DNA from 4 places in the Methylobacterium sp. NMS14P genome. Region 2 is predicted to be linked to each of the others. Evidence: predicted binding sites of a transcription regulator. Region 2 holds the regulator's gene; each other region holds the start of a gene.
The links. Region 2 encodes PhoB, which activates phosphate uptake and scavenging genes when phosphate is short. Its sites were predicted from a motif close to TGTCATNNANCTGTCAT; they were not measured.
Positions count from the first base shown of each region.

Region 1 (7,825 bases), 2.0 Mb from region 2:
ACGATCGAGCCTTCCACGCCCGCGTTCTGGGCGATCTGGCGGATCGGGGCCTCAAGGGCCTTCAGCACGATCTTGATGCCGGCCTGGACGTCCGGGATCTCGGACTTCAGCTCGGCGACCGCCTTCTTGGCGCGGAGCAGCGCGGTGCCGCCGCCCGGGACGATGCCTTCCTCGACCGCCGCGCGGGTGGCGTTGAGGGCGTCGTCGACCCGGTCCTTCTTCTCCTTCACCTCGACCTCGGTCGCGCCGCCGACGCGGATCACCGCGACGCCGCCCGCGAGCTTGGCCAGACGCTCCTGCAGCTTCTCACGGTCGTAGTCCGAGGTGGTCTCCTCGATCTGCGCCTTGATCTGCGAGATGCGGCCCTCGATGTCGGACTTCTCGCCGACGCCGTCGATGATCGTGGTGTTCTCCTTCTCGATGCGCACGCGCTTGGCGCGGCCGAGCATGGGGAGCGTCACGTTCTCGAGCTTGATGCCGAGATCCTCGGCGATCATCTGACCCTTGGTCAGGATCGCGATGTCCTCGAGCATGGCCTTGCGGCGATCGCCGAAGCCCGGCGCCTTGACGGCCGCGACCTTCAGGCCGCCGCGCAGCTTGTTGACGACGAGCGTGGCGAGCGCCTCACCCTCGATGTCCTCGGCGATGATCAGGAGCGGCTTGCCGGTCTGAACAACGGCCTCGAGCACCGGCAGCATGGCCTGGAGCGAGGAGAGCTTCTTCTCGTGGATGAGGATGTAGGGGTCCTCGAGCTCGGCGACCATCTTCTCCGCGTTCGTGATGAAGTACGGGGAGAGGTAGCCGCGGTCGAACTGCATGCCCTCGACGACGTCGAGCTCGGTCTCGGCCGTCTTGGCCTCCTCGACCGTGATCACGCCCTCGTTGCCGACCTTCTGCATCGCGTGGGCGATCATCTGGCCGATCTCGGTGTCGCCGTTCGACGAGATGGTGCCGACCTGGGCGACCTCGTCGGAGGTCGAGACCTTCTTGGCGCGGGCGGTGATGTCCTTCACGGCGGCAGCCGTGGCGAGGTCGATGCCGCGCTTCAGGTCCATCGGGTTGATGCCGGCGGCGACGTACTTGGCGCCCTCGCGGACGATGGCCTGGGCCAGCACGGTCGCGGTGGTGGTGCCGTCACCCGCGATGTCGTTGGTCTTCGAGGCCACTTCGCGCACCATCTGGGCGCCCATGTTCTCGAAGCGGTCGGAGAGCTCGATCTCCTTGGCGACCGTCACACCGTCCTTGGTGATGCGCGGGGCGCCGAAGCTCTTCTCGATCACGACGTTGCGGCCCTTCGGGCCCAGCGTCACCTTCACCGCGTCGGCGAGGATGTCGACGCCGCGCAGCATCTTATCGCGGGCGTCGGCGGAGAAACGAACGTCTTTCGCTGCCATTGTGTGCCTCTTAGCTAGTTGTTGAACCCCAAGGCCGGGACGGCCTCAAAGGGCGATGACGGGTGACCCGATCAGGCGGCGACGACGCCCATGATGTCGGATTCCTTCATGATCAGGAGGTCCTGACCGTCGATCTTGACCTCGGTGCCGGACCACTTGCCGAACAGGACGCGGTCGCCGGCCTTCACGTCGAGCGCGTTGACGCGGCCGGACTCGTCGCGGGCGCCGGGGCCGACGGCGACGACCTCGCCCTCCTGCGGCTTCTCCTTGGCGGTGTCCGGGATGATGATGCCGCCCTTGGTCTTCTCTTCGCCTTCGATGCGACGGACGACCACGCGGTCGTGCAGCGGACGGAACTTCATGAGCTGCCCTCTTGCTTCAGGTCTGGAGTTGGCGTTGATGCGGCCGGCGGGACCGCTCGCGAACTCGACTGTTAGCACTCTGTCTCGGCGAGTGCCAAAGACGGCCGCGAGATAGGCGCGGGCGGGTTCCGAGTCAAGGCTGTCGCACCCCCGCGCGACGGTGCGATGACGTGCCGGCGGCTCCGTTCCCCCTCATGGATAACGCGCTCTCATGCTGAGCCTGCACGGACCCGAAGGCCCGGTGGCGCTGCAACCTGGCAGGCCGATCGCGCGCGACACCGTGTGGCTCGACCTGAACGACCCCACGCCGGAGGAGGCCGCGTCGGTCGAGGCCGCGACCGGCCTGCGCGTACCGTCCCGGGCGGCGCTCTCGGAGGTCGAGACGTCGAGCCGCCTGCGGCGGGTGAAGGGCGGGCTCTCGCTGTCGACGCCGATGATCACCTTCGAGCAGAGCGCGTCGCAGTTGAAGCCGCTGGGCTTCCTGCTGACCAAGGATCACCTCGTCACGATCCGCTTCCATGAGTTGCGCGCCTTCGAGACCTCCGCGAAGCGCGTCGCGGACGGCGACGGCAGCACGACGCCAAGCGAGATCTTCCTCGTCGTCCTGGAAGAGCTGGTCGACAGCCTCGCCGACGCCCTGGAGGACATGGGATCCGAGCTCGACACGCTCTCCACCCGCATCTTCGACTTCGACGTCCGCGGTGCCGAGCGGCGGCGCCTGGAGAGCCCGCCGCCCCGGCGCCGCGACCTCGCCCTGCGCCGGATCCTGCGCGGCATCAGCAACCGCGGGAAGGTTCTGGGGAAGATCCGGTCGAGCCTGCTCGGGCTCGAACGGATCATCCCGTTCGTCGCCGCGGCCTGCGACAACCTCGGCCTGCCGGAGGATTCGCGCTTCGAGACGATCAAGCGGGACATCGAGTCCCTGGACGAGTTCGAGACGCGGCTCGCCGAGAACGTGCAGTTCCTGCTCGACGCCGCCCTCGGCCTCATCACCATCGAGCAGAACAACGTCTTCCGGGTCCTCACCGTCGTCTCGGTGGTCGGGGTCCCGCCGACGCTGATCGCGTCGATCTACGGCATGAACTTCAAGCACATGCCCGAGCTGGATTGGGCACTCGGATATCCCTACGCGCTCGGCCTGATCCTCCTGAGCGCAGTCGCGCCCATCGTCTACTTCCGCATGCGAGGCTGGTTCTAGTATTTACGGACAAATTACAGCATTGAGATCGCTACGTCGCATCTCATTCTCCGATGGCAGCGCCGACTCGGATACCGACACGCAGAGACAGCGGCGCCAGAAGCATTCGTTCCGTCCTCGCTCGCACGTAATCTGGACGTAAGTCGAAATAAGGAATTCATTAACGCTGCGACGCTAGACCCGGCTCGGGGGAACGCGAGCAGCACCATGTTCAATCGAACTGTCTTCAACGAAGCCCAGGCCAAGATCGACGCCCTGGACCGTTCGCTCGCGATCATCGAGTTCTCGATGGACGGAACTGTCCTCCACGCGAACCAGAACTTCCTTCGATTGATGAAGTACAGCCTCAGCGACGTCCAGAGCCGGCATCACCGTATCTTCGTAGACAAGAGCTATGCCGAGACTGCGGAGTACGGCGCCTTCTGGAACAAGCTGAAGGATGGCCAGTACGTCACGGGCGAGTTCCAGCGCCTCGACAAGGAGGGCGACTCGGTCTGGCTCGAGGCGACGTACAATCCCGTCCTCGACGCGCGGGGCAAGCCGATCAAGGTCGTCAAGTTCGCCGCGGACATCTCGGCGAAGAAGAAGGAGATCAACAGGCTCCTGACGATGATCGACAACGTGCCGGTGGCGGTCATGACGGCCGACTTCAAGGACAACTTCAAGATCGACTACATGAACGCCACGTCGCGCAAGACGCTCGGCACGATCGACCAGCACCTGCCGGTCAAGGTCGACGACATGCTCGGCCGCTCCTTCGACATCTTCCACAAGAACCCGAGCCACCAGCGCACCATGCTGGCGGATGCGAGCCGGCTGCCGCACAGCACCAAGATCAAGGTCGGGCCTGAGACCCTGAACCTGCGGGTCACGGCCGTGACCGACGAGAAGGGCCAGTATCTCGGCCCGATGCTGACCTGGGCGGTGGTCACCGCGCAGGTGAACATGGAGACCGACGTCAAGCGGGTCGTCGAGGCCGTCGGCTCCGCCATCCAGGAGATGCAGAGCTCGGCCGAGGGCCTGATGCAGTCGGCCGAATCCGCGCGCCACAAGGCCTCGTCGGTCGCGTCGAACTCCGAGCAGATGAACGGCGCGATCCAGGAGATCTCCGGCCAGGTCGGGCGGGTCTCGGAGCGCGCGCAGCAGATCGCCGCCCAGGCGGGGACCACCGACGCGACCATGCGCCAGCTCGCCGAGAACGCCCGCAAGGTCGACGCGGTGGTGAGCATGATCAAGTCGATTGCCGACCAGACCAACCTGCTCGCGCTGAACGCCACGATCGAGGCCGCGCGGGCCGGCGCCGCCGGTCGCGGCTTCGCTGTCGTGGCCTCGGAGGTGAAGGCGCTCGCCGAGCAGACCGCCAAGGCGACCGGTGAGATCACCCAGCAGGTCTCGGCGATCCAGACCGCGACCGGCGACGCGGTCGGCGCCATCGAGATGATCACCGCGGCGGTGGACGAACTGTCCAAGCTCACCCTGGCGATGGCGAGCGCCGTCGAGGAGCAGGCGGTCTCGACCCACGAGATGGCGGGCAATATCGGCGGCGTCTCCGAGGCCGCCAACGCCACCGGTCAGCTCGCCCAGGCGGTCCAGGGCATCGCCGAGAGCCTCGCCGGCCACTCGACGAGCCTGTCCGAGAGCGTGATCCGCTTCATGAAGACGGCCTGATCCCGGTCACGCCGCTTCGAGCACGCCGAGGCGCGCCCTCAATCCCGGGCGAGCTGCGCCCGGCCGATGGCGAAGACCCGCCCGTCCCCGAGGAGATGGGCGGTGAACCCGTTGGGGAACAGGCTCTCGATCGCCCTGTCGCGGACGTTCAGGCCGCCCGCGTAGGCTCCGAAGGCCGGCATCACGAGGCGGGTGCCGTCCGTGACGAAGCAGCGTCGGCGGACGGCCCGCCCGCGCATCGCCACCTTCCCGCAGGGATGGAGATGGCCCGCGATCTCGCCGGGAACCGGTTCCGGGCTCGGCTCGTGGCGCAGGACGAGGCCGCCCAGCGTCAGTGCGTCGGCGTAGCGGCCGCCGACACCCTCGTTCACGGCGGCGTCGTGGTTGCCGGCGATCCAGACCCAGTCCCGGCCCTCTTGGAGGGCCGCCACGAGGGCGCGGTCGCCGGGCTCCATGCGCTCGGGTCCGCGGGCGTCGTGGAAGGAATCGCCCAGCGCGACCACGCGGGCGGGATCGTGGCGGACCACCGCCTCGTGCAGGCAGGCGAGCGTCTCGCGGGTGTCGTAGGGCGGCAGGAACTGGCCGGACCGGGCCGCGTAGGACGAGCCCTTCTCCAGGTGGAGGTCGGACACGATCAGCGTCCGGTGCTCCGGCAGCCACAGGCCGCCGCACAGGTCGAGCACCAGGGTCTCGCCCGCGAGCTGCAGGGTGGGGTGCTTGTGCGTCTTCTCGAGTCTCAGGCCGGCCGCCAAGATCGCATCCTCGGTGTCGTCGGGGGAGGGCGGATCGACGGTCAGGACAGAGCCTCTTGGAGAAGCTCCGCCTCGGCCTCGGCCAGGATCTCGTCGGCGCCCTCGCCGTAGACCCGCTCGCGCCCGATCTCGAGCATCACGGACACGGAGAGCGGCGAGACCCGGTCGAGAGACCTGTGGATGATTCGCCCCTGGATGCGCTCTAGCATCATGCCGAGGCGCCTCACGTCGAGGAGTCCGGTTGCCGCATCCTGCCGCGCGGCCCGCAGCAGCAGGTGGTCGGGCTGGTGCTTGCGCAGCACGTCGTAGATCAGGTCGGTCGAGATCGTGACCTGCCGGCCGGACTTCTTCTGCCCCGGGTGATGGCGCTCGATCAGGCCGGCGATGACGGCGCACTGGCGGAACGTGCGCTTCATCATGGCGGATTCGTCCAGCCACGCCTCCAGGTCGTCGCCCAGCATGTCGACCGCGAACAGGTCGCCGATGAAGTCCGGGTCGAGGGCGGCGCGCTCCGAGACGTCGCGGGTCGTCCAGATGGCGATGCCGTAATCGTTGGCCGCGAACCCCAGCGGCCGCAGGCCGGCGCGCTCCAGGCGCCGGGTCAGCAGCATGCCGAGCGTCTGGTGGGCGAGGCGGCCCTCGAACGGGAAGGCGGTGAGATAGTAGCGCTTGCCGCGCGGGAAGGTCTCCACCAGCAGGTCGCGCTCGCCCGGCAGGACCGAGCGGCGGCGCTGCTGCAGCAGGTACGCGCCGATCTGCTCGGGCAGGCGGTCCCACTCGAACGGGTCGGCGATCAGCGCCCGAACCCGGGCGGCCAGGAAGGTCGAGAGCGGGAACTTCGCGCCCGCGTAGGACGGGATCGCCGGGTCGGTGCCGGCCGGCGCGCGGGTGACGAGGCACTCGTCCTCGGCGAGCCCCTCGAAGCGCAGGGTCTCGCCGGCGAACAGGAAAGTGTCGCCGACGGTGAGCGTCTCGGCGAACTCGTCCTCGATCTCGCCGAGCACGCGCCCGGTCTTCGGCAGCACCGTGCCGGGCTTGCCGCGCAGGGTCCGGCCGAGCCGGACCTTCACCCGCGCCGCCTCCACGATCGTGCCGACATTCATCCGGTAGGCCTGGGCGGTGCGGGCGTCGCGCACCCGCCAGAGCCCGTCCGGTCCGCGCAGGATCTTGGCGAAGCGCTCGTAGGCGCGCAGCGCGTAGCCGCCGGTCGCGACGTAGTCGACCACCTGCTCGAACGATTCCCACGCGAGGTCGGCGTAGGGCGCGGCCGAGACGATCTCGTCGTAGAGGTCGACGGGATCGAAGGCGTCGGCGCAGGCCATGCCGAGCACGTGCTGGGCGAGGACGTCGAGGGCGCCCCGGCGGGCGTCGGGCGTGTCCTGCGCGGCCTCCTCGACGGCGTCCAGCGCCGCCTGGCACTCCAGCATCTCGAAGCGGTTGCCCGGGACGAGGTAGGCCTTCGAGGGCTCGTCCATGCGGTGGTTGGCGCGGCCGATCCGCTGCATGATCCGGCTCGCCCCCTTCGGCGCGCCGACATTGACCACGAGGTCGACGTCGCCCCAGTCGATGCCCAGGTCGAGGGTCGCGGTGCAGACGATCGCCCGGAGCTGACCCGCCGCCATGGCGGCCTCGACCCGGCGGCGCTGCTGGGCGTCCAGCGAGCCGTGGTGGATCGCGATCGGCAGGGCATCGTCGTTGAGCCGCCACAGCTCCTGGAACGTGTACTCGGCCTGGAGCCGGGTGTTCACGAAGACCAGCGTGGTCCGGTGCTCCCGGATGAGCTCGTAGATCGCCGGCATCGAGTGCCAGGCCGTGTGGCCGGAGATCGGCAGCGCCCGGCCGAGATCGAGCATGCGCAGGTCGGCCTTCGCGCCGCCGGCGACGGTGACCAGATCGGCCATGGGTGGCGCGACCGGCCCCCTCTCCCGTGCGGGAGAGGGTTGGGGTGAGGGACGCGAAGCCTCAGGATCAGGCGCATCATCGCCGCCCGTCGCGGTCAAGCTACGTTCTGAACGTTCTCGACCCTCACCCTGCCCCTCTCCCGCACGGGAGAGGGGACCCGTGCCTGTTCCCGCAGCCGGGCCGGCCTTCCCTTCGTGCAGCTTCAAAGGCGCGCCCGCAGAAGGAGGAGGGGGAAGTCGGCCCTGCGGCACAAGATATTTTCGTAATTCATCAGGCTCGCGAACGGTCGCGGAAAGCCCGATCGCCGCGAGGCCGGGGCTCAGCCGGTGCAACCGCGCCAGCGCCAGGGACAGCAGGTCGCCGCGCTTCGACGTCACCAGCGCGTGGAGCTCGTCGAGCACCACGCAGCGCAATCCGGAGAAGAACTCCGCCGCCTCGCGATGGGCGATCAACAGGGCCAGCTGCTCGGGCGTGGTCAGCAGGATGTCCGGCGGTCGGCTGATCTGGCGGGTGCGCTTGTGGGCCGGCGTGTCACCGGTGCGCGTCTCG
Region 1 covers NZ_CP087106.1:625,723-633,547, forward strand. The annotation lists gene groL (chaperonin GroEL) at 1-1,394, opposite strand, end outside; gene groES (co-chaperone GroES) at 1,466-1,756, opposite strand; gene LOK46_RS02910 (CorA family divalent cation transporter) at 1,968-2,954, shown strand; gene LOK46_RS02915 (methyl-accepting chemotaxis protein) at 3,162-4,622, shown strand; gene pdeM (ligase-associated DNA damage response endonuclease PdeM) at 4,661-5,374, opposite strand; gene LOK46_RS02925 (DEAD/DEAH box helicase) at 5,416-7,825, opposite strand, start outside.
Region 1: the regulator PhoB is predicted to act here: its motif matches at 1,911-1,927, upstream of LOK46_RS02910 (CorA family divalent cation transporter).

Region 2 (7,825 bases):
GTTCGACGAGCCGACCTCGGCCCTCGACCCGATCTCCACCGGCCGCATCGAGGAGCTGATCGAGCAGCTGCGAGACGAGTTCACCATCGTGATCGTCACCCACAACATGCAGCAGGCGGCGCGCATCTCGCAGTTCACCGCCTTCATGTATCTGGGGCAGCTCGTCGAGTTCGGTCCGACCAACCGGATGTTCATGAACCCGACGGAACGCCGCACACAGGACTACATCACCGGCCGCTTCGGCTAGTCTGACCGGAGGCTCCGGTCCCGGGACCTGCCGGTCGGCGCCCCGGGCGCGCCGGCAAGTCCCCGCAAGCCGCCCCGGCGCGCCGTTCCCGGGACCCATCGAAGGATCCACCATGCCCGGCCATATCGTCACCTCCTACGACACCGACCTGGAGAACCTGCGTCGCTCGATCTCGGAGATGGGCGGCGTGGCCGAGAAGATGACCGCGGAGGCGACCGACGCCCTCGTGCGCCGGGACGACACGCTCGCCCAGGCGGTGATCCTCGCCGACAAGCGCCTCGACGCGCTGCAGCGGGACATCGAGGAGCGCGCCGTGCTGCTGATCGCCCGGCGCCAGCCCCTGGCGATCGACCTGCGCGAGACCATCTCGGCGATCCGCGTCTCCGGCGACCTCGAGCGGATCGGCGACCTCGCCAAGAACGTCGCCAAGCGCGTGGTGGCGATCTCCGACCAGGCGCCGGCCCAGAAGATCGTGCTCGGCGTGCGGCACATGAGCGACCTCGCCGAGGCCCAGCTCAAGGACGTGCTCGACGCCTACGCGAGCCGCGACGTCAAGGCGGCCCACGACGTCTGGGAGCGCGACGGCGAGATCGACGCCCTGTACAATTCGCTGTTCCGCGAGCTGCTGACCTACATGATGGAGGATCCGCGCAACATCTCGTTCTGCACGCATCTCCTGTTCTGCGCCAAGAACGTCGAGCGCATCGGCGACCACACCACCAACATCGCCGAGACGATCCACTACCTCGCCACGGGCGAGACCCTGGCGGGTGACCGGCCGAAGAACGACGCGTCCAACTACGCGACGGTGGACGGCATCCAGGCGCCGTGAGCCCCCGACCCCGGCTCCCGCGCCTTCCTGTGGGCGCGGCCGGGGTCACTCTCCGTGCAGGTTGAGGCAGGGCGGCGCCTCCTGCACCTTCCGCGGGACCGCCGGTAGAACGAGTCTTCGAACGTGAGCATGCAAGTCCTGATCGTCGAGGACGAGGAGGCCCTGACCACGCTGCTGCGCTACAACCTGGAGGCCGAGGGCTTCCTGGTGGACTCGGCGGCGCGCGGCGACGACGCCGAGCTGCTCCTGGCGGAGCGGATCCCGGACCTCGTCCTGCTCGACTGGATGCTGCCCGGCCTCTCGGGGATCGAGCTGTGCCGCCGGATCCGGGCGCGCCGCGAGACCGAGCGCCTGCCGGTGATCATGCTCACCGCCCGGGGCGAGGAGGGCGACCGCGTCCGCGGTCTCGGCACGGGCGCCGACGACTACATCGTCAAGCCGTTCTCCGTCCCGGAGCTGCTCGCCCGGATCCGCGCGCTGCTGCGCCGGGCCAAGCCCGCCCACGTCTCGGACCGGCTGGCGGCGGGCGACCTGGAGCTCGACCGCACCGGCCACCGCGTCCGCCGCGGCGGCGAGGAGCTGCATCTGGGCCCGACGGAGTTCCGGCTCCTGGAGTTCCTGATGCTGGCGCCGGGCCGGGTCTTCTCCCGCGAGCAGCTCCTCGACGGGGTCTGGGGCCACGACGTCTACATCGACGAGCGTACCGTCGACGTCCATGTCGGGCGGCTGCGCAAGGCGCTGAACGGCCCGCGACAGACCGACCCGATCCGCACGGTCCGCGGCTCGGGCTACGCCTTCGACGAGACCTTCTCGCTCGAGGCCTGAGGCGGCCTCACGGGCCGTCCGGATAGGACATCGCTCCGGCGCGCCGTCATCGCGAGCGCGGCGAAGCGACCCGGGGCGGCGGGACGCCGGTGAGCGTGGCGCTGCTGGGTTGCTTCGCTCGCGATGACGGTGGGACGGGCGCGCCGATATTCAGCGTCCCCCCTCAGGGACTCAGCGCGCCAGCGCCGCGCTCCGGCCCGCGGCGGCCGGCACCGCCTCCAGCGCCGCCAGCACCGTCCCCTCGGTCAGGATCTGCGGGAGCACCTGGGGCTCTCCCGTCCCGGTGTAGAGCAGGTAGAGCGGGACGCCGCTCCGCCCGTGCTTCTCGAGGAGGCGGGTGATCTCGGGGTTCTGGTTGGTCCAGTCGCCCTTCATGTAGGTCACGCCGCGCTCGGCCATCGCGGCCCGCACCGCCCTGGTGTTGAGCGAGGTCGCCTCGTTGACCGCGCAGGTGATGCACCAGGCGGCGGTCATGTCCACGAAGACGGGGCGGTGCGCGTCGACCAGGGCGTCGAGGCGCGCCTGCGTGAACGGCTCGACCCCGTCGGCGGCGGCCTGCGCGGCCGGCGCGGCGCGGTCCCGGGGCAGGGTGACGGCGAGGGCCCCGACGGCGGCCAGCGCCAGCGCCGCGGCGGCCTGCGCGATCCGGCCGGCCCGGGGCGGGGCGGCGCGGCCGTGCTCCCAGGCCCAGGCGGCGAAGCCCACGAGGACGAGGCCGATCAGCGCCGCCAGCAGCCCGCGCGGGTCGACCTGCTGCGCCAGCACCCAGATCAGCCACGCCACGGTGGCGTAGACCGGGAAGGCCAGGACCTGCTTGAGGGTCTCCATCCAGGCGCCCGGCCGCGGCAGCGCGCGCAGGGCCGGCGGCCAGAGCGTCAGGAGCAGGAAGGGCAGGGCGAGGCCGAGCCCGAGGCTGGCGAAGACGGCGAGCGCCACGCCGGCGCTCTGGGTCAGCGCGAAGCCCACCGCCGAGCCCATGAACGGCGCCGTGCAGGGCGTCGCCACCAGGGTGGCGAGCACGCCGGTGAAGAAGGAGCCGCTCAGGCCGCCGCGGCGGGTGAGGCCGTCGCCGAGGCCGGCGAGCCGGCCGCCGACATGGACCGCGCCGGAGAGGCTCAGGCCCATCGCGAACAGCAGGTAGGCGAGCCCCGCCACGATGGCGGGCGACTGGAGCTGGAACCCCCAGCCGATCGCGGCCCCGCCGCTCTTCAGGCCGATCAGCGCGGCGGCGAGCGCCAGGAAGCTCGCCAGGACGCCGGCCGTGTAGGCGAGGCCGTGGAGCCGCAGCCGGGCCGGCCCCTCGCCCGCGTGCCGCACGAGGCCCAGCACCTTGATCGACAGGACCGGGAAGACGCAGGGCATCAGGTTGAGGATCAGGCCGCCGAGGAAGGCGAAGGCCGCGGCGGTTGCCAGCGTCAGCGCGTCGAAGTCGGCGGCGGCCGGCGTGGTCGCAGGCGGCGTGGTCGCAGGCGGCGCGGTCGCGGCCGGCGCCGCGGCGGCCGGCAGCACCGGCTCGTCGCCGTACGCGAAGGCGAGCCGGCGGGTCCCGGCGGCGTCGACCTCGTCGACCGTCAGGACGCCGGGCAGAGTGGAGGGGACCGGATCGGTCGGGCTGCTCCGGGCGAGGGTCAGGTGCAGGCCGGTCTCGTCGACCGCCATCACCTGCGCGGCGGCGTTGTCGATCGCCGTCTCGGCGTACGGGAAGTACGCGGCGTTCCGGACCGCCTCGGGCTTGAGGCCGGTCGCGGCGAAATCGAGGCGCAGGGTGTCGCCCTGGCTCGACAGGCGCAGGGGCCAGAGCGCCGGAACGGGCAGCGCGGCGCGGGCGCGCGCGAACAGCGCGGCGTTGGCCGGGTCCGGCTCGGCCCTGCCCACCGGCAGGGTCAGGGCGAGGTCGGCCGAGCCGGGCACGCACTCGGTCTCGCAGACGAGATAGGTCAGCTTCGCCTGGATCCGCACCGGGTCCGCCGGGTCGAGGCTCGGCGGCGGCGTCACCGGGACGAGGAGCGTGACCTCGCCCTCGTAGCCGTAGTTCATGAGCGTCGCGATCGGGATGCGCTCCGGCGCCGGCCAGCGGATCGCGCTCGCGTTGAAGCCGGCCGGCAGGGTCCAGGTCACCTCCGGAGGCAGGCCGGAATCTCCCGGATTGCGCCAGTAGACGTGCCAGCCGGGCTTGATCTGCATCCGCACCGCCAGCGTGAACGGCTGCGCGCCGGCGACCGCGGCGGGCTCGGCCACGAGGCTCGCCCGCACGAGGTCCGCGGGCGTGCGGAAGCCCTGCGGGAACCCCTGCGCCGCGGCGGCCGAGAGGCTCGCGGCGAGGGCCAGGATCAGGATGGCGAGGCGGCGGATCATGCTGTCCCTTCGCGCGCGGGGCGGCCGCGGTTTCACGCGCGGCGCGTCGGGCCCGGCGCGGGCGTTTCCGTGGCGCCGGGTCTTACCATGGACCGCGTCCGGGGTCGCGTCCGGGGTCGCGTCCGGGGTCGCGTCCGGGGTCCCGTCCGGGGTCGCGTGCGTGCGGCTCACCCCTCCAGCGGTGCCGTCGCCCGCTCCAGCCAGTCGCGCGTCGCGGTGTCGAGCCCGGGCGCCAGGGTCTCGCGCACCCGGGCGTGATAGGCGTCGATCCAGGTGCGCTCCCCGGGTTCGAGCAGGTCCGGCCGGATCAGCCGGCGGTCGTAGGGGGCCAGCGTCAGCGTCTCGAAGCCCAGCATCGGGCGCTCGCCGCCCGCGATCGTCCGGGTCTCGACCAGGACGAGGTTCTCGATCCGGATTCCGTAGGCGCCGCGCGCGTAGTAGCCCGGCTCGTTCGACAGGATCATGCCGGGCTCGAGCGCCACCGTGCCGGTCTTGGCGATCCGCTGCGGCCCCTCGTGCACCGACAGGAAGGCGCCGACGCCGTGACCGGTGCCGTGGTCGAAGTCGAGGCCGGCCTGCCAGAGCGGCGCCCGCGCGAAGGCGTCGATCTGGGCGCCGGTCGTGCCGACCGGGAACACCGCCCGGGCGATGGCGACGTGACCCTTCAGCACCCGCGTGAAGCGGTCGCGCATCTCCGGGCTCGGCGCGCCGACCGCGACCGTGCGGGTGATGTCGGTGGTCCCGTCCGGGTACTGCGCCCCGGAATCGATCAGGAACAGCTCGCCCGGCCGGACCGTCCGGTCGGTGGCGCGGCTGACCCGGTAATGGACGATCGCGCCGTTCGGCCCGGACCCCGAGATGGTGGGAAACGAGACTTCGCGCAGGTCGCCGCCCGCGGCCCGGAAATCCTCCAGCGCCTCGACGGCGGCGATCTCGGTGAGGCCGCCGGCCGCGGCCGCACCGTCGAGCCAGGCGAGGAAGCGCGCGACGCTCGCCCCGTCCCGGGCATGGGCGGCGCGGGCACCCGCGATCTCGGCGGCGTTCTTGACCGCCTTCATGCCGGTGATCGGATCCTTGCCGACATCGGCCGTGCCGCCGGCAGCCTCGATCTTCTCCTTCAGGGCGACGGCGCCGGTCGCCGCGTCGAGGCGGACGCGCGCGCCCGCCAGGGACGCCAGCCCGTCGTCCAGGTCCGCCCGCGTCAGGATCTCGGCGATCGGCGCGAGCGCGGCCCGCAGGGCCGGATCGACGTTCGGCGAGACGAGGAACAGCCGCGCCAGCCCCTCGCGCGGCAGGATGGCGTAGCCCAGCGCCAGGGGCGTGTGGGCGACGTCGGACCCGCGCAGGTTGAAAGCCCAGGCCAGATTGTGCGGGTCGGAGATCACCAGGGCGTCGCAGCCGCCCTCGGCGAGCGCCGCCCGGATCCGGCCGAGCTTGTCGGCGGACGCCTCGCCGCACAGCGCGTCCGGGTGGACCACCACCGGCCCGGCCGGCGGCCGCGGCCGCCCGGCCCAGACCGCGTCGACGAGGTTCGGCACCGCCCGCACCGTACCGCCGGCGCGGGTCACGGCCCGCTCCAGGCGCGCCAGACCGTCCGGCGTGTGCAGCCAGGGATCGTAGCCGAGCACCTGATCCCGCCGCAGGTTGGCGCCGATCCAGGCCTCCGGCGTCGATTCGGCGAGCGGTACCACCGTGACGAGGCCGGTATCGACCTGCTCGGGCGCCTGCAGGGTGTAGCGCCCGTCGACGACCAGCGCCGCGGACTCCATCAGGATCGCGGCCGTCCCGGCCGAGCCGGTGAAGCCGGTGAGCCAGGACAGCCGCTCGGCGTCGGCGGGAACGTATTCCGACTGGTGCTCGTCGGCCCGCGGCACCACGAAGCCGTCGAGCCCGGTCTCGCGCAGGGCCGCCCGCAGCGCCTCGATCCGCTCGGCGCCCTTCCGGTGGCTCGGGTCGTCGAAGCTCTGGAAGCGCTGACGCGGTCGGGACGGCTGGGTCTCGGTCATGCGGCGAGCCTAGCGCCCGCCGCTCCCGCGTCGCAACACCCTGTTCTCACGACAAAGAGGTTGGTCGGAGGTTGGTTGCGGTGCTTAATGATCGTTAGCAATCTTATCACACCGCCGATTTTCGCTTATTACTCAGACATGCCACGCCGCGTTTACTACCGGATCAGCGACAGACCCGACGGCCGCTTCGACGCCGTCGTGACGATCGAGCCCGACACGGTGGTCCGCCGCGACGGTTTCGACTCGCTCGCCGAACTCGAGGAGTGGATCGACGGCCTGCGCGCACTGATGGCGGCGCTCGGCGCACCCGTGTCGCAGGCGGACGCGGCCGGGTCGCCGGCCGAGACCGCGGACGAGCCGGATCGGCCGGGCCGGCTGCGGACCGCGCGCTGATCAGCCGTTCGTGATCGGCAGGTCCGGCGCGCGGTCCGCGGGCGCCCCGTCGTAGCCCTCGATCCAGGCCCGGCGCGCGGGCGAATCGACCGGATAGGGGCAGGCATCCTTGGGTCGGCCCTGTGCCCGGGCGCGGGCGCCCTCGGCGATGGGGTCCGCGGGCGGATCGTGGAGCGGCGTCTGGCTCATGGCCGGACAACACGCCGGCGCGCGGGGAGTTCTGGGCGGTTCCGCGCCGGTCAGCGCCGCGGACGCGGTGCCGCACCGCCGCGCGTCAGGACCAGGGCGACCCACCCCTCGATCACGCCGCGCCGCACGAGGGAGAAGCCCTGGAGGCGGTAGGCGGAGAGCACGCCGGGCACGTCGCGCTCGATCAGGCCGGACAGGACCAGCACCCCCTCGGTGGCGACGACGCGCGCCAGGGTCGGCGCGAGGAGCCTGAGCGGCCGGGCCAGGATGTTGGCGAAGACGAGGTCGAAATGGCGCGGCCGGTCGGCGAGGCGGTGGCGGACCCCGGGCCCCTCGTAGAGCTTGAGATAGGGGCCGAGCCCGTTGGCGCGGGCGTTCTCGCGGGCCGTGCGCACGGCCTCCGCGTCGAGGTCACCGGCCACCACGGGCTGCCGCAGCGCCTTGGCGGCCGCGAAGGCCAGGATCCCGGTTCCCGTACCGACATCGAGGACGTGGATCGGGCGTCGGCGCTTCAGCTCCGAGACCAGGGCGCGGAGGCAGCCCAGGGTCGTTCCGTGATGCCCGGTGCCGAAGGCGAGGGCGGCCTCGATCTCGATGGCCAGATCGTTGCCCCGCACGGAGTCGCGGTCGTGCGAGCCGTGCACGAGGAAGCGGCCGGCCCGCACCGGCTTCAGGCCCTCCAGCGATGCGCGCACCCAGTCCTGCTGGGCGATCGTGCGGAACTCCGCCGCGTCGGCCGAGTCGCCGATGACCGGGCGGATCAGCGCGCGGACGTACTCCTCGTCGGGCGCGTCCGCGAAGTAGGCCTCCAGGCGCCACGTGCGCCCGTCCTCGTCCTCGAAGGCCGCCACCGCGGTCTCCGTGGGATCGAACATCTCGCCCAGCAGGTCGGTCATCGCGCGGGCCGAGCGTTCGTCGGTCAGCAGACGCAGGACGTGGGACGGGCGATGGGGCGGCAGGCCTTCGAGCATGGTGCCG
Region 2 covers NZ_CP087106.1:2,637,383-2,645,207, reverse strand. The annotation lists gene pstB (phosphate ABC transporter ATP-binding protein PstB) at 1-247, shown strand, start outside; gene phoU (phosphate signaling complex protein PhoU) at 360-1,079, shown strand; gene phoB (phosphate regulon transcriptional regulator PhoB) at 1,209-1,904, shown strand; gene LOK46_RS12590 (protein-disulfide reductase DsbD family protein) at 2,076-4,259, opposite strand; gene LOK46_RS12585 (aminopeptidase P family protein) at 4,427-6,265, opposite strand; gene LOK46_RS12580 (hypothetical protein) at 6,404-6,658, shown strand; gene LOK46_RS12575 (ribosome modulation factor) at 6,659-6,847, opposite strand; gene LOK46_RS12570 (50S ribosomal protein L11 methyltransferase) at 6,898-7,818, opposite strand.

Region 3 (7,825 bases), 2.9 Mb from region 2:
GGGCGGCCTCGTGACCGGCGCGGGTCCCGCTGAGGCGCCGCGGCGATGAACGCGGCGTTCTGGGCCCAGCTCGACGCCCGCATCGCCCGCGCCCGCGGAGAACCGGCGCTCGCCGACGGTCTCGGGACGGCCGACGGGCAGAGCCCGGCGGGGCCTTCCGAAGCGCCCACCGAACCCGGCACGGATTGCCCGTCGCGGCCGGTGTCGGACTGGAGCCAGATCCTCGACACGCTGTCGGCCGCGAGCGTCGCGGCCCAGGCGCAGGATCAGCGCCTGCGCCAGCAGTCGACCACCTGCGAGACGCTGGCCGCGGATCTCGAGGCCGCCCAGCAGGAGATCCAGACCCTGAGGGCGCTTCTGGAGGAGACGCGGGCGCAGGCGGCGCGGCAGGTCCACGAACTCGAGACGGAGGCCGACCGGCGCGTCCGGGAGGCGGAGGCGCGCGCCGAGGACGCGACCCTGCGGGCGGCGGCGGCCGAGGACTGGCTGAAGCGGATCGAGCAGGCCAGCCGGGATCTGCGGCCCGACGGGCGGCACGCGGCCGCCTGAGGCGGGGAGCGCCAGCCGGCACGGAGGCGACCGGGCGTCGGCCGCGAATCAGCGGCGACCTGCCGAGGCCGGCCGGCTCAGGCGGCGCGCTCGCTCGGCACGCCGAGGCCGATGGAGCGCGCCAGCGCGGACCGACGCTCGGCATATTCCTGAGCGACCATCGGGTAGTCCGCCGGCAGACCGTAGCGCTCGCGGTAGCTCTGCGGGTGCAGGCCGTGGGCCGTGAGGTGGCGCTTGAGCGTCTTGTAGCGGCGCCCGTCGATGAAGCTCACGATGCCGTCGGGCCGGATCGAGTTGCGGATCTGCGCGGCGCTCGGCCGGTCGCGCGGCGCGTCCAGATCCGCCTCCGCGTCGATCGACGCCGCCCCGCGGACGGCCAGCGCGGTGATCGCGTCGTGACACTGCGCGATCAGGGCCGGGAGGTCCGTGGCAGAAACGCGATTGTTCGATACGTAGGCAGCGACGAGCCCGGCCGTCAGCACGATATTGGTTTGCGGGCTGACGAGGGTCAGATCGGACACGTTGTAGGCTCCTGGAAAGGTCAAGAGCCTTCATATGTTGGCTCGCGCCGTTGCGCTTGCCTGAGAGCGTGCTACCGTTTTCCCGAGCGCGCGCGGCGAAGCATGAATACAAGAAGTTACGATGAGGACTTTGTTCTCGACGGCGGATTTCAAGCCGAAAGACAGTTTCCGCTTATGGCGTGAAACGATCTTCGAGCGGATCGTGCCGGTCGAACTCACGCCTGCCGCGGCGCACGCCTTCACCGGCACCCTGGAGGCCGCCGAGGTCGGACCGCTGCTGATCACGCGCGTGACGCAGAGCGCCGTCACCACCGTCGCGACCCCGGACACGATCCGCCGGCACGGCAAGCACGAGACCCTGAACGTCGCCATCACGCTGAAGGGCCGCGTGTACAGCGCGCAGGACGACCGCACCGCGATCCAGAATCCCGGCGACATCGTCGTGATGGACCGGCGGCCGGCGACGATGGCCTCCGACGTCGACACGCAGACGCTGTTCGTCGAGCTGCCGCGCGAGTCCCTGGAGCGCGCCCTCGGCTCGACGCGCCGCTTCACGTCCCTCACGATCGGCGCGGATCAGGTCGGCACGTCGATGGTCACGACCTTCTTCCAGGAGCTGGTCCGCAACGCCGGACGGCTGACGCCCGACATGTCAAACCGGATGGCGTCGGTCGGCGTCGATCTCATCGTCGCGAGCATCGCGGAGCGCCTCGCGCACGAGACCCCCAAGAACATCCAGGGCGTCCTGATCTTCCAGCGCGCCCTGTCGCATATCGAGGGGCATCTCGGCGACCTGAACCTCGACCCCGCCCGGCTCGCGGCGGCCGTCGGCGTGTCGCTGCGCCACCTCCAGGCCCTGTTCCGCGAGCAGGATCGGAACATCGCCGACTGGATCTGGCGGCGGCGCCTGGAGATCGCCGCGCAGCGTCTCGCCGATCCCGGCTTCGCCCATCTGGCCGTAGGAGAGCTGGCCTACAGCTGCGGATTCTGCACCCAGAGCCATTTCAGCCGACGTTTCAAGGACAGCTACGGGATCTCGCCGAGCGAGTACCGGTGGCGCAACCGGAGCGCGCCCGAACTCGTCGGCTGACGACCCGCTACTGCAGGACGGCGCCCGCGGTGTTCGCGCGGATCCATCCCGGAGCGAGGATGTCGCCGCCCTCCGTGATGATCCAGGGATTGGCATCCTCGGCGTCGATCGCCGCGACCGCGGCGGCGAGGGCTGCCCGCAGCGTGGGGAAGCTGCGTGACACGGCCACCCGGGCGGGCGCGTAGCCCGGCCACAGGGTCAGTTCGGCAGGTCTGTCGAGGTCGGTCGGCATCATGGGTCGTGCGGGGCTGGAGGGGCACGCCGCCCGGGCCGCGGGCGTGCGAGGGAGCGGACGGAGGACGGGCGCGGTCAGGCGGTTTTCGGCTTCGGCCGGGGCACGCGCACCTCGACCATCTGGCCGGTCATCGGATTCAGGATCAGCATGACAGCACGTCTCCGGTGGGACTGCCCGTAGAACGCCCGCCGATCGCGCCCGGATCGGGGCGGTCGGCGCAATTGTCCGGGTTGGGTAAACCAACCGTTCACCGCGGCGGCACGCCGTTCATCCGCCCCGTATTCGCCCGAGAATACAACCGAGCGTCGTGCAGGCGGAGGGCCGCGCGCGTACCGTTTTAGGCGTAGGAACCGGCGGAGCGACGCCGCCCGGGTCCGGGACCGGGCGGCGCACCGATCCGGAGCGCGTCGTGCGGAAGGCCGTCCCGCGGGCAGACAAAAGCCCGCCACGGCAGGACCGGGCGGGCGGAGTGGCGGCATAGGGTCGGGAGGTTCGCCGTGGCGGCGACCTGCCATCCTGCCCATGACAGCCGCATGACTGTTGCGCGACCGACGCGCGACACGCGGCCGATCGGGTCAGGCCCGCTCCGGCTCCGCCAGCAGGATGGCGGCGCGGATGGCGGCCCGGCGCAGCCCGGCATCGGCCCAGGGCTGATCGATCAGCGTCCGGGCGAAGGGATGCGAGGCCACCGCGGCCGCGGGGTCGATGCGGAAGCCGTCCCCGAACGCCACCGAACCGGGCGTGGGATCGGCCAGATAGGCGTCGACGACGGCCGAGACGTCGTCATCGACGATATCCAGGGTCGTGAACAGGTCGAGAGTCATCGGGCGCTTCGCCATGGCGGCGCTATAGCCGCGCCACCGCGACAGGATCACGACTCCCCGCCGCTCCCCGCGCCGCTCCCCGCGCCGCGGTCAGTACGCGCCCGGCACGACCATCGCGGCGGGGACCGGACCGCGCACGTAGTCGGCGTGCCGCAGGCGCTCGGGCAGATGGACCGGCGGATGCTCGACGCTGCCGTAGGGGATCTGGCCGAGCAGGTGGCTGATGCAGTTCAGGCGGGCCCGCCGTTTGTCCACCGCCTCGACCACCCACCAGGGCGCCTCCGGGATATGGGTCCGGGCCAGCATGTCCTCCTTCGCCCGGGTGTAGTCCTCCCAGCGCCGGCGCGATTCGACATCCATGGGCGACAGCTTCCACTGCTTCAGCGGATCGCGGATCCGCATCTGGAAGCGGAATTCCTGCTCGGCATCGGTGATCGAGAACCAGTATTTCACGAGGACGATGCCGGAGCGCACCAGCATGCGCTCGAACTCGGGGACCGACCGGAAGAACTCCTCGACCTCCGCCTCGGTGCAGAAGCCCATGACCCGCTCGACGCCGGCGCGGTTGTACCAGGAGCGGTCGAACAGCACGATCTCGCCGCCGGCGGGCAGGTGGGAGACGTAGCGCTGGAAATACCACTGCGTGCGCTCGCGCTCGCTCGGGGCGGGCAAGGCGGCCACGCGGCAGACGCGGGGATTGAGGCGCTGGGTGATCCGCTTGATCACGCCGCCCTTGCCGGCCGAGTCGCGCCCCTCGAACAGCACGACCACGCGGAGCTTCCGATCCTGCACCCAGTCCTGGAGGCGGACCAGCTCGTGCTGCAGCCGGAGCAGTTCGCGGAAATAGACCTTGCGGTCGAGCCGATCGAGCGGTTCGCCGCCGAGGTCGGCCGCGAGCCGGTCGAGGCGCTCCTCCTCGAGCCCGAGTTCCAGCTCCTCGTCGTAGCTGTCGGCGAGGTCGCGCCGGATCGCCTCCAGGGTAGCATCCAGGGTCGTATCCAGGGCAGAGCTGTCGTCGGGCCGCATCGCCGGTTCTCCTGCGCGTCGCGGGGCCGAGCTAGAGCAGTGTTCCGTGACACGCCGGAGAAAGCGCCGCGCCGTCGGCGGCCGATCCCATGTCGCGCCCGTGATCGTTCCGTCATACGGTCTCGCCACCGATCGGGGCGACCGGAGATGCGTCATGGCTGGAGAAGCGACGAGGTCCGCGCCGAAGCGTCGGCGGGACGACCCGGATCCGGCTCGCGCCGAGGGCGAGAAGGTCGGCGCGCGCATCGATGCCGCCTTCGAGAAGCTCGCCGGGAAGCTGCGCGCCCGCGCCGACAAGGCCCACGCCAAGCTCGACGCGGCGACGAAGCCCGACGAGCGCGCGGTGCTGCTGCGCCGCTACGAACTCTACGCGGACGCGGCGGCCTATCTCGAAGAGCGGCTCGTCGATCGCGGGGAGCGATCCGCGTGATCTCCATCGACCCGGCCGGGCGCGGCGCCGCCCGACGCAGCTGACGGCGAGGAACCCATGTTCGACGCGACCAAGATGCTCGCCGACGCCCTCGGCGAGCACCTGGCCCTCACCTACCAGCGGACCTTCGGCAGCCGGGAGCCGCGCTACGCCGAGATCATCGAGGCCGCGGCGCGCCTGACGATCGAGCGGATCGTCGGGAGCGACGCCCTCTACCACGACGGCGACCACACGGCCCTCGTCACCCTGGTCGCCCAGGACATCCTCCGCGGCCGCTTCCTGCAGCAGGGCATCACGCCCGAGGACTGGCTGCACATGATCCTGGCCGCCCTCTACCACGATATCGGTTACGTGCGCGGCGTCTGCGCGGGGGACCGGCTGCAGGCCTTCGTCGTCGACGCGCAGGGCACGACCGTCAGCCTGCCCCGGGGCGCCTCGGACGCGGCGCTGGCGCCCTACCACGTCGAGCGCTCGAAGCTGGCCGTCCAGGAGCGCTTCGGCACACACGATCTCGTCGACGCGTCCCGGGTCATCCGGGCGATCGAGCTGACCCGCTTCCCGGTCCCGGAGGACGATTCCCATCGCGAGACCGGAACCGAGGCCGGCCTCCTGCGGGCGGCCGACCTGATCGGTCAGCTCGGCGACCCGCTCTACCCGCGCAAATTGAATGCCCTGTTCCACGAATTCGCCGAGATCGGCGTCAACGCGGAACTCGGCTACGACAGCCCGGCCGACCTCGCGGAGCGCTACCCGTCGTTCTTCTGGGGCAAGATCGAGCCCGTGATCGGGGACGCGATCCGGTTCCTGGACCTCACGGTCGAGGGGCGGGGCTGGGTCGCGAACCTCTACGCCCACGTCTTCGCCATCGAGCACGACCGCCGGCGCATGGGCCCGCATCCGGGACCGGGTCCCCTCTGAGGCCGCGCCGGCCGGCCCTGCGAGCTCAGGGAGCCGCGACCAGCTTGGTCACGGCCCGGACCAGCTCCGCCGCCACGAACGGCTTCTCGAGGATGGGCCGCCTGGTCTCGGCGGCGGCGCCGGAGACCCGCACGTCGCCGGTGGCGAACAGGTACGGCACGCCGAGGACGCCCAGCCGGTCGGCGACCGGGTAGACGGTGTTCCCGTCGCCCAGATTGACGTCGAGCACCGCGGCGTCGGGCTGGGTCTCGGCGATCAGATCCAGGGCCAGTTCGACCCGCGGGACCGGGCCGATCACCTCGGCCCCGGCGCTGCGCAACCAGCGCTTGACCTCGCTGGCGATGAGATACTCGTCCTCGACGACGAGGACGCGGCACCCGGACAGGGGAGGAACAGCCTCGGGCACGTTTCCTCCCGCCAGTGCGCGACCTCGCCTCGACAACCCGGCGAAGCCACCGGCGGTTCGCCCGGCTCATCAGCGCGGCGCGGGCCAGTTCGCGGCCGAGCCCGCGGATCGTCCCGCAGGCCGGCATGGGCGAGATCCGCCGCGGGGTCTCGGCATCGCCGCACGCGCGACGTCGAACCGGGCCTCCGCCCGCGCTCGGAAGCGTGGCCCCACCCTGCCGTGTCGGAGGAACGTTGGGGCGGGGCCACACCGACGGCGAGCCGTCGGCGGATCGAGCCTGTCACCGGTCGTGCCGGGGCGAACTCGCCTGTGTCAGCTCCCGGCGCCGCAAACCCTCAGCGATCCGATTTCGGCAGCAGGTTGCGGGCCTCCTGGACGGCATCCCGGCAGCTCTGGTCGCCCTTCGCGTTGAGGTCGACGGCGCGCTGAAGGGCGGTCTTGGCCTGCGAGACCTTGTCCTCCGAGGCGAGGCCCGGCGAGGCCTTGGCGTCGCCGCCCTGCGCGGCCGCGGCGGCCGCCGTCGGCCGGTTCTCGGACTGGCGACGGACATCGGCCGGCGAGGTCGCGATCCGGCCGCTGGCCACATCGTCGGCCTGCCCCATGCCGCTCGCCGCCCCGACCGGTCCCGACACCCCGCCCACGGTCCCGGGCGTGCCGCCGCTCTCGCGGGAGGCGCCGCCCTTCTGGGCGCGGTCCGTGTCGGGCGTTCCGACCGGCTTCGCCGTGCTGCCCGTGGCGTCGCCCGCCGTGCCGGCCGTCTGCTGGCTCGCGGCGTTCTCCGGCCCCTTGCGCTGCCCGTAATCGGGCTCGGAGGTGGGCGCCCCCATCCCGACCTGGTTGCCCATGTCCCGCCTGAGCTGGGCGATGGCGTCCGTGCACGGGCCGCCCTCCTGGGCGAGGGCGGCGGCCGGGATCGTGGTGAGGGCGGTCAGGGCCGCGGCCCCGCGGAGCAGGTTGAACAGGCGCATACAGGTTCCCTTCAGACATGTGGGATCACCTGTGGTTCAACCCGCGCTTCTCGGCGTTGTTCGGCGCCCGGCCGCCCTCAGGCGGGCGGCGGGACGTCGGGCGGGAAGTAACGGTTGGCCGGCCGCGCGAGGCCGAGATGGTCGCGCAGCGTCGTCCCGGCGTAGTCCCGGCGGAACAGCCCGCGCCGCTGCAGCTCCGGCACCAGCCGGTCGACCACGTCGTCGAGCCCCTCGGGCACGAACGGGAACATCACGTTGAAGCCGTCGCAGGCGCGCGTCTCCAGCCACTCCTCCATCCGGTCGGCCACCTGCGCGGGCGTGCCGACCATCTGCAGGCCGCCGTAGCCGCCGACCTTGCGGGCGAGCTCCCGCACGGTCGCGCCGGTGCGCCGGGCGTAGTCGACGATCTGGGCCTGCCCGCTCTTGCTGGCGTTGCTCTCGGGGAGCTCAGGCAGCGGCGCGTCGAGGGCGAAGCCCGTCGCGTCGACCCCGAGGCGGACCGAGAGGTTGGCGAGGCCGCTGTCGGGATGGACGAGGTCGTCGAGGCGCGCCTTCTTGGCCTGCGCCTCGTCTTCCGTCTCGCCCAGGACGATGAAGCAGCCGGGCAGGATCTTGAGCTGGTCCGGGTCGCGCCCCGCCGCCGGCATCCGGCCCTTCACGTCGGCGTAGAAAGCCCGCGCCGCCTCCACGGTCGAGCCCGCGCCGAACACCATCTCGGCGGTCTCGGCGGCGATCTGCTTGCCGGCCTCGGAGGCGCCGGCCTGGACGATCACCGGCCAGCCCTGAATCGGCCGGGCGACGTTGAGCGGCCCCTTCACCTTCAGGAAGTCGCCGCGGTGGTCGAGGACGCGCATCTTC
Region 3 covers NZ_CP087106.1:5,491,442-5,499,266, reverse strand. The annotation lists gene LOK46_RS26120 (hypothetical protein) at 1-14, shown strand, start outside; gene LOK46_RS26115 (hypothetical protein) at 46-549, shown strand; gene LOK46_RS26110 (MucR family transcriptional regulator) at 627-1,070, opposite strand; gene LOK46_RS26105 (helix-turn-helix domain-containing protein) at 1,192-2,160, shown strand; gene LOK46_RS26100 (hypothetical protein) at 2,168-2,395, opposite strand; gene LOK46_RS26095 (hypothetical protein) at 2,971-3,219, opposite strand; gene ppk2 (polyphosphate kinase 2) at 3,310-4,245, opposite strand; gene LOK46_RS26085 (hypothetical protein) at 4,400-4,675, shown strand; gene LOK46_RS26080 (metal-dependent phosphohydrolase) at 4,733-5,593, shown strand; gene LOK46_RS26075 (response regulator) at 5,619-5,999, opposite strand; gene LOK46_RS26070 (hypothetical protein) at 6,335-6,967, opposite strand; gene LOK46_RS26065 (LLM class flavin-dependent oxidoreductase) at 7,045-7,825, opposite strand, start outside.
Region 3: the regulator PhoB is predicted to act here: its motif matches at 4,345-4,361, upstream of ppk2 (polyphosphate kinase 2).

Region 4 (7,825 bases), 1.5 Mb from region 2:
CGGGGTGCCGCCCACCCGTGAGCCGGCGGATCCGCGCGATCCGTCGCTGTCTTCGAAAACCTCAGAATTCCCGAGTGTACCAGGACACTCGAATAGACTCGGCATGTCTCTCGCGACGAACATCTACGCTTCGGTCCGTTTGCATGTGTTCACGTCGGCCGCGTGGCCTGGAAGCGTAAGATTGACATCCGTATCTTTCAGGTTTCAAATGCATCGGGCAGAAATTTGCTTGGGCTGGCGGGCATTTATTCTGAGATTTGTAGCACGAATAGATATTTCGGTCGAATAAATGTGTAGGATTGAAATAATGCATCTCAATCATCTTTGTCGATCTGTTGTATCATCGGCGAGCGACCGCCGGCGGCCGTCCTGCGCCGGGAGGTCGCCCGACCGACATCGGACGACGTTTCGGAGGCCGCGCGCCGTGAAGGGATCGCGGGCGAGCCTTGCTCCGCGTCGCCGCGCGACGGCGCCGCTTGCCGCGACCGGCCTTCGTTGAGACGTGGACCGTCGGAGTTCGACCTCCGGTGACGCCGGGACCGGCTTTCCGTCCGATGATCGAGCCGGGATCGACGGTGAGCCCTCGGCCGCGCCGTGCCCTCGGCTCGAACCGGGCCGGTGCCCCTCCGGGGCGCCCGGCGACGTCCGATCAACCCCGGACCGCGCGCCGGCACGGCGGATCGCGGTCGAGGCCGCCACGGACCTGTCGTGCCACCCCGAGGCTCCGTCGACCGCGGTCGACCGGCCGCCCCGCTCGATCCTGGGGATCGGGCGGTTGGCCTCGCCCCGCGCCGCACCGCCAAGAGAGATCCCGACGCTCATGCTGCGCCTTCCGCGTCCGTCGATCGGCACGATCCTGTGCGCGATCCTGTTCTCACTCAGCGCCATGCTGCTGGCCGCGGGCGCCCGGACGGCGCTGGATGCCCGGGCGCAGGAGCGGGAGAGCCGCCGCGTGGTCGCGCTCACGGAAGGCAGCCGGATCCTCCTCGAGGTCCTGCTCGCCGTGCGCCTCGAGCGGGGACGGACCCTGCAGGCGCTGATCGCCGCGGACAGGATTCCGCCCGCCGACGCGGACCTGATCGCCCGACAGCGCACGACCAGGACCGAGCGACTGGACGCCCTCCTGGCCCTCGTGCGCGCGATCGACGCCGCCGCGGTGACGAGGACGGTCGATCCACTCCGGCGCGCGCACGAGGCCGTCACCGGTCTGTCCGCGCGGACGGACGCGACCCTCTCGGTCCCGATCGGGGAGCGCGCCGCCGCGACCGCGGAGGCCGCCGCTAGGGCGTTCCAGGATCTGCTCGACGCGCTCACGGCGACCAGCGGGGCCGTCGACGCCGCGATCCCGCGCCGGGACACCGCGCTGGCCCGCGCCCTGGACGTCAAGCGCGCCGCCTGGATCACGCGGGTCGCGATCGGCGGCAACGTGGCGCGGGCCGAGACGGCCGTGACGCGGGGGACGGGCTGGTCCGAGGAGGAGCGCCTCGCCGAGGCCGAGGAGCGCGGCCGCGTCGCGGCGAACTGGGCGAACCTCGTTGACCACATGGACGATTCACTGCCGCGGGCGATCCAGGACGCCTTCCTGAGGGCCGGCGCCAGCAACTTCGAGGGCGAGGTCGCGGCGCGCCGGCAAGCCCTGCGGGCGGCCCTGAGCCGCGGCGCGCCGCCGAATGTCGCGCTCCAGGACTTGCGCGACCGCAACACCCGGGAGGTCAACACCATCGCCGACCTCGCCGACGCGGCCCTCGACGCGATGGTCGCGCGCGCGCAGGCGCTCGCCGCGGAGGCGCGGGCGACGCTGCTCCACACCGGCCTGTTCCTGGCCGCATCGGTGCTCCTCGCCGGTGTCGGCGCCGTCCTCGTCTTCCGTCGCGTGCTCGGACCGCTCCGGGCCATGATCCGGGCGATGCGGGCGCTCGCCTCCGGCGACGTCGCCGTGGCGATCCCGGCCCGCGGGCGGCGGGACGAGATCGGCGCGATGGCGGCGGCCGTGCAGGTCTTCCGGGACAACCTCATCCGCACCAGCGCCCTGGAGGCGGACGCGGCCGAGGCGGCGCGCGCCGCGGAGGCGCAGCGCCGGACCATGACGCACACGCTGGCGCAGACCTTCGAGGCGGCGGTGGCCGGCATCGTCGGGCAGGTCTCCGCCGCCGCGACCGAACTGCAGACCACGGCCTGGCAGATGACCACGACCGCCCAGGAGACCGCCGGCCGGTCCGATACCGTGGCCGCGGCCGCCGAGGAGGCCTCCGCCGGCGTCAGGACCGTCGCCGCCGCGGTGGAGGAACTCGGTACCTCCGTCCAGGAGATCGGCCGGCAGGTCCGGAGCTCGTCCGAACTGGCCCGGATCGCGGTCGGCGAGGCCGACCAGACCGCCGCCCTGGTGGCGGCGCTCAACGCGTCTGTCGCCCGGGTCGACGCCGTCGTCGAGATGATCGCCAGCATCGCCGCGCAGACGAACCTGCTGGCCCTCAACGCCACGATCGAGGCGGCGCGGGCCGGCGAGGCCGGACGCGGCTTCGCGGTGGTCGCCACGGAGGTCAAGGAACTGGCCACCCAGACCGGCCGCGCCACCGACGAGATCGGCCGGCAGATCGGCGAGATCCGGGCCGTGACCGGTCAGGCGGTGCGGGCGATCGGCACGATCACCGGCCGGATCGGTGAGATCGACACCGTGGCGGCCGCCATCGCGGCCGCGGTGGAGCAGCAGGGGGCGGCCACCCAGAAGATCGTCCGCAACGTCGCCCAGGCCAATGCCGGCACGCAGGAGGTGACCGGCAACATCGCCGGCGTGGCGCGGGCGGCCGACCAGACCGGGCGCGCGGCCGACCACGTGCTCACCGCCGCCACCGCGCTCACGCGTCAAGCGGAGGACCTCGCCGCGGAGGTTCAGCGCTTCCTCGCGGGCGTCCGGGCCGCGTGACCCGTCTTGCCCGGCTCAGTCGAAGCCGCGGGTGAAGCTGAGCCGGTGATGCGGGCTGCGCCCGAGCCGCGTCAGGCCGGCGCGGTGGACGGCCGTCCCGTAGCCGACGTTGCGCTCCCAGCCGTAGCCGGGATGGCGCTGGGCGAGGCGCCGCATCAGCTGGTCGCGGAGCACCTTGGCGACGATCGAGGCGGCGGCGATCTGCGGCACCAAGTGGTCGCCCCCGACGACGGCGCGGCCGGGCAGGCCCGGCAGGGCGTCCCGCCCATCGACCAGCACCGGCGCGACGAGGCCGAGCCGCGCCACCGCCCGCGCCATGGCGTCGAGGGTGGCGCCGCGGATGTTGATCCGGTCGATCAGGGCGCGCGACCCCGCCGCCACCGCGACCCGCGCGTGGGCGCGGATCAGCGGCGCCAGCCGTTCCCGCGCGGGCTCGGGGACGCGCTTGCTGTCGTCGAGGGCGGCGAGCAGGTCGGCCGGGATCGCCGTCGGATCGAACCAGACCGCCGCCGCCACCACCGGTCCGCAGAGGGCGCCGCGCCCGACCTCGTCGCAGCCGATCGCCGCCGGATACGCGGCGGCCCGGGCGGGATCGAACGGCCGGGCGGACAGGGCCCGGGTTCTGGCGGAGGCGGCCGGTCCGGCGGACGGCTCGGTGGTCGATCTGGCGGGCGGCATCGCGCCGTCCTGCCATCCCGCGCGGACGCCGTCACGCGTCAGGCGGCGTCCCGGGTGGTCCGGGTGCCGCCATGCGCCTCGACGATGTTGCCGAAGAACTGCCGGGCGCTCACGTCCCAGCCGCAGCGCAGCGCCTCGGCCCGGCACTCGGCGCGCGACAGGCGCAGCGCCGCCAGCGCGGCGCCCCGCAGGTCCGGGTCGAGCACCCCGACCCGCGTGCCGACGACGTCGTTGGGGCCCGGCACCGGGAAGGCCGCCACCGGGAGGCCGCTGGCCAGGGCCTCCAGGAGCACGATGCCGAACGTGTCGGTGAGGCTCGGGAAGACGAAGACGTCGCAGGCGGCGTAGACGGCCGAGAGGTCCGCGCCGGTGCGGGTGCCGAGGAAGCGGGCCTCCGGCGCCAGTGCCTGCAGCCGCGCGCGGTCCGGCCCGTCGCCGACCACCACCTTCGTGCCGGGCAGGTCGAGGCTCAGGAAGGCCGCGACGTTCTTCTCCACCGCCAGCCGCCCGACGTAGAGGAACAGCGGCCCCGGCAGGCCGGCGAGCTCCGCCGGGACGGGCGTCCCGGCCTCGGCCGGCCGGAACCGCTCCGTGTCCACGCCCCGGGTCCAGCGCATCAGCCGGCCGAAGCCCCGCGCCGCGAGCTCGCCCTGGAGCGAGGCGGTGCTGACCATCGTGCCCCGGGCGGCGCCGTGGAACCGGCGCAGGTACGCGTAGGACCACGCCTCCGGCACCGGGGCGCGGGCGGCGAGGTATTCCGGGAAGCGCGTGTGGTAGCTCGTCGTGAAGGGCAGGCCGTGGGCGAGGCAGTGCCGCCGCGCCGCGAGGCCCACCGGCCCTTCCGTGGCGATGTGCACGTGGCTCGGCCGCTCGGCCCGCCAGCGCGCCGCCACCCGCTCGCGCCCGGCATAGGCGAGGCGGATCTCGGGGTAGCCCGGCAGCGGCAGCGAGCGGAAATCCGCCACGGTGAGCAGGGTCGTGGCGAAGCCGTGCTCCGGCGCGCGCCGGACCATCTGCTCGAGGGAGCGCACGACGCCGTTCACCTGGGGGTGCCACGCGTCGCTGGCGATCAGGAGCTTCACGGCGCCGCCCTCACGCCACCGCGCGCCGGCCCGGCAGGGGCTGCGGCGCGACCTCGGCCGCCTGCGCCCGCAGGAGGCTCGGGTAGTGCAGCACCTCGATGCGACCGTCGTAGTGCTCCACGAGCCCGGTGCAGGATTCCACCCAGTCGCCGGTGTTGAGGTAGCGCAGGTCGCCGATCGGCCGGTCCGCCGCGTGGTGGATGTGGCCGCAGATCACCCCGTCGGCGCCCTGGCGGCGGGCCTCCTCGGCCAGGATCGTCTCGAAGCGGCCGATGAAGCTCACGGCGTTCTTGACGCGCAGCTTCGCCCAGGCGGAGAGCGACCAGTAGGACAGGCCAAGGCGGCGCCGCACCTTGTTGATCAGCGTGTTGAGGGAGAGGGCCAGCGTGTAGGCGCCGTCGCCCAGATGGGCGAGCCACGGCGAGTGGCGCACGACCATGTCGAACTGGTCGCCGTGGATGACGAGGTAGCGCTTGCCGTCGGCCGCCTCGTGGATCGCGGTCTCGGCCAGCTCGATGCCGCCGAAGCTCGTGCCCACGTAGTCGCGCAGGAACTCGTCGTGGTTGCCGGGCAGGTAGACGATCCGCGCGCCCTTGCGGACCTTGCGCAGGAGCTTCTGCACGACGTCGTTGTGCTCCTGCGGCCAGTACCAGCCCGAGCGCAGCTGCCAGCCGTCCACGATGTCGCCGACGAGGTAGATCGTGTCGGCGTCGTAGTCCTTCAGGAACGACAGCAGCAGGCCGGCCTGGCAGCCGCGCGTGCCGAGATGCAGGTCGGACAGGAACAGCGTCCGCACTCGGACCGGCATCTCCTCAACCTCGGCCACGGCACCCTCTCCCGGCGGCTGTACGGTGCCGGGATCCAGAGCGCGATCCCATCTCAGTTTGATGACGCGGGTCCCGGAGCGTGCGGGAAGACTTCGGTGTGCAATGCCGCGAAGCCTCTCAACCGCGGCTCGACTTCGTTGCGTCGCACAAAAAATTTTTTTGCCAAGTTCCGGAAGTTTTTCCGGTTTTCCTTTCCAGCGCCACCGCCTCATAATGCCAAGAACCGGCGGCTCGGCGCGAGTTCGGCCGGACCTTGACAGGAAGGCGGCGAGGACGGCCCTGAGGCCGTTGGACGGGACGGCATTTCGGAGGCGACCGGCGCGCGGGGGCGCGCCGCGACGCGAGCGGCGTGAGGCCGCCTGCCGCTCCGCGGAGGCCCCCCGATCACGGCAGAGGATGGCGTTCGAGGGGGCGCGGCGCGAGCCGCTCTCGACGACGCCGGACCGACTCCCTGACGACGCTTGGACAACCCGGCGCGGGTTCACGCCCGCGCGCAATGGACTTTTCGGAGGAAACATCATGGCCGCAACCCGGCGCCCCGGTCGCAACCACCTCTTCATCCCGGGCCCCACCAACATCCCGGAGCGCGTCCTGCGCGCCATGCACGTGCCGTCGGAGGATCACCGCTCGCCGAGCTTCCCCGAGCTGGTGAAGCCGCTGCTGCAGGACTCCAAGATGGTGTTCGGCTCGACCGCCGGGACGGTCATCCTGTTCCCGTCCTCGGGCACCGGCATCTGGGAATCGGCCCTGTCCAACACCCTCTGCCGCGGCGACAAGGTGCTCACCGCCCGCTACGGCCAGTTCAGCCACCTCTGGGTCGACATGGCCCAGCGCCTCGGCCTCGACGTGATCGTCCAGGAGGAGGAGTGGGGCGCCGGCGCCGATCCGCAGAAGATCGAGGAGGCGCTGCGGGCCGACAAGGATCACGCCATCAAGGCCGTGATGGTCGTCCACAACGAGACCGCCACGGGCGTCACCAGCGACATCGGCGCGGTGCGCAAGGCGATCGACGCCGCCGGCCACCCGGCGCTGCTGTTCGTGGACGGCATCTCGTCGATCGGCTCGCTGCCGTTCTACATGGACGAGTGGAAGGTCGACTGCGCCATCGCGGGCTCGCAGAAGGGCTTCATGCTGCCGGCCGGCCTCGGCCTGATCTGCATCAGCCCGAAGGCGCTCAAGATCGCCGAGGGCGGCACCGGCCGCAACGACCGGCTCGGCCACGCCTACTTCGCCTGGAAGGACCAGCTGGCCGCCAACGCCACCGGCTACTTCCCCTACACGCCCGTCCTGCCGCTGCTCTACGGCCTGCGCGAGGCCCTGGCGATCGTGAAGGAGGAGGGGCTGGAGAACGTCTACCACCGCCATCACGTGCTCGGCGAGGCGACCCGCCAGGCCGTGGCAGCCTGGGGCCTGAAGCCCTGCGCCAAGGAGCCGAAGTGGAACTCCGACACGGTCACGGCGATCGTGGTGCCGGAGGGTGCCGACGCCGCCAAGGTGATCACCCACGCCTACGAGCGCTACAACCTCTCGCTCGGGGCCGGCCTGTCGAAAGTCGCCGGCAAGGTGTTCCGCATCGGTCACCTGGGCGACCTGAACGAGCTGTCGCTCCTGGGCGCCATCGCGGGCGCCGAGATGGCCATGATCGATTGCGGCATCAAGGTCACGCCGGGCTCGGGCGTCGCCGCCGCCTCCAGCTACCTGCGCGAGAATCCGCTGCATAAGGCGTGATCGGCGCACGCGATCGGGGCGGGACCGGGTTGCCGGGCCCGCCCCGACGCGCAAGTAAGAACAAGACTATCGAGGAAGCCGCCCGTCGTACGAGAGGGGTCCTATGACCAAGAAGATCGTGTTCCTGGATCGTGAATCCCTCGATGCCAGGGTCCGACCGTTCAACTTCCCGCACGAATACGTCGAGCACGAGTCGACCTGGACGCCGGAAGAGATCGTCTCCCGCCTCCAGGGCGCGGAGATCGCGCTGATCAACAAGGTCCCGATGCGGGCCGAGACCCTGAAGCAGCTCCCCGACCTGAAGCTGATCGCGGTCGCCGCCACCGGCACCGACGTGGTCGACAAGGCCCAGGCCAAGGCCCAGGGGGTCACGGTCGTCAACATCCGCAACTACGCGTTCAACACCGTGCCGGAGCACGTGGTCGGGCTGATGTTCGCCCTGCGCCGGGCGATCGTGCCCTACGCCAACTCGGTGCGGCGCGGCGACTGGGCGAAGTCCAAGCAGTTCTGCTACTTCGACTACCCGATCTACGACATCGCCGGCTCGACGCTCGGCATCGTCGGCTACGGGGCGCTGGGCAAGTCGA
Region 4 covers NZ_CP087106.1:4,102,728-4,110,552, reverse strand. The annotation lists gene LOK46_RS19475 (methyl-accepting chemotaxis protein) at 821-2,923, shown strand; gene LOK46_RS19470 (ribonuclease HII) at 2,939-3,601, opposite strand; gene LOK46_RS19465 (glycosyltransferase family 4 protein) at 3,640-4,683, opposite strand; gene LOK46_RS19460 (UDP-2,3-diacylglucosamine diphosphatase) at 4,694-5,491, opposite strand; gene LOK46_RS19455 (aminotransferase class V-fold PLP-dependent enzyme) at 6,030-7,238, shown strand; gene LOK46_RS19450 (D-2-hydroxyacid dehydrogenase) at 7,342-7,825, shown strand, end outside.
Region 4: the regulator PhoB is predicted to act here: its motif matches at 5,560-5,576, upstream of LOK46_RS19460 (UDP-2,3-diacylglucosamine diphosphatase).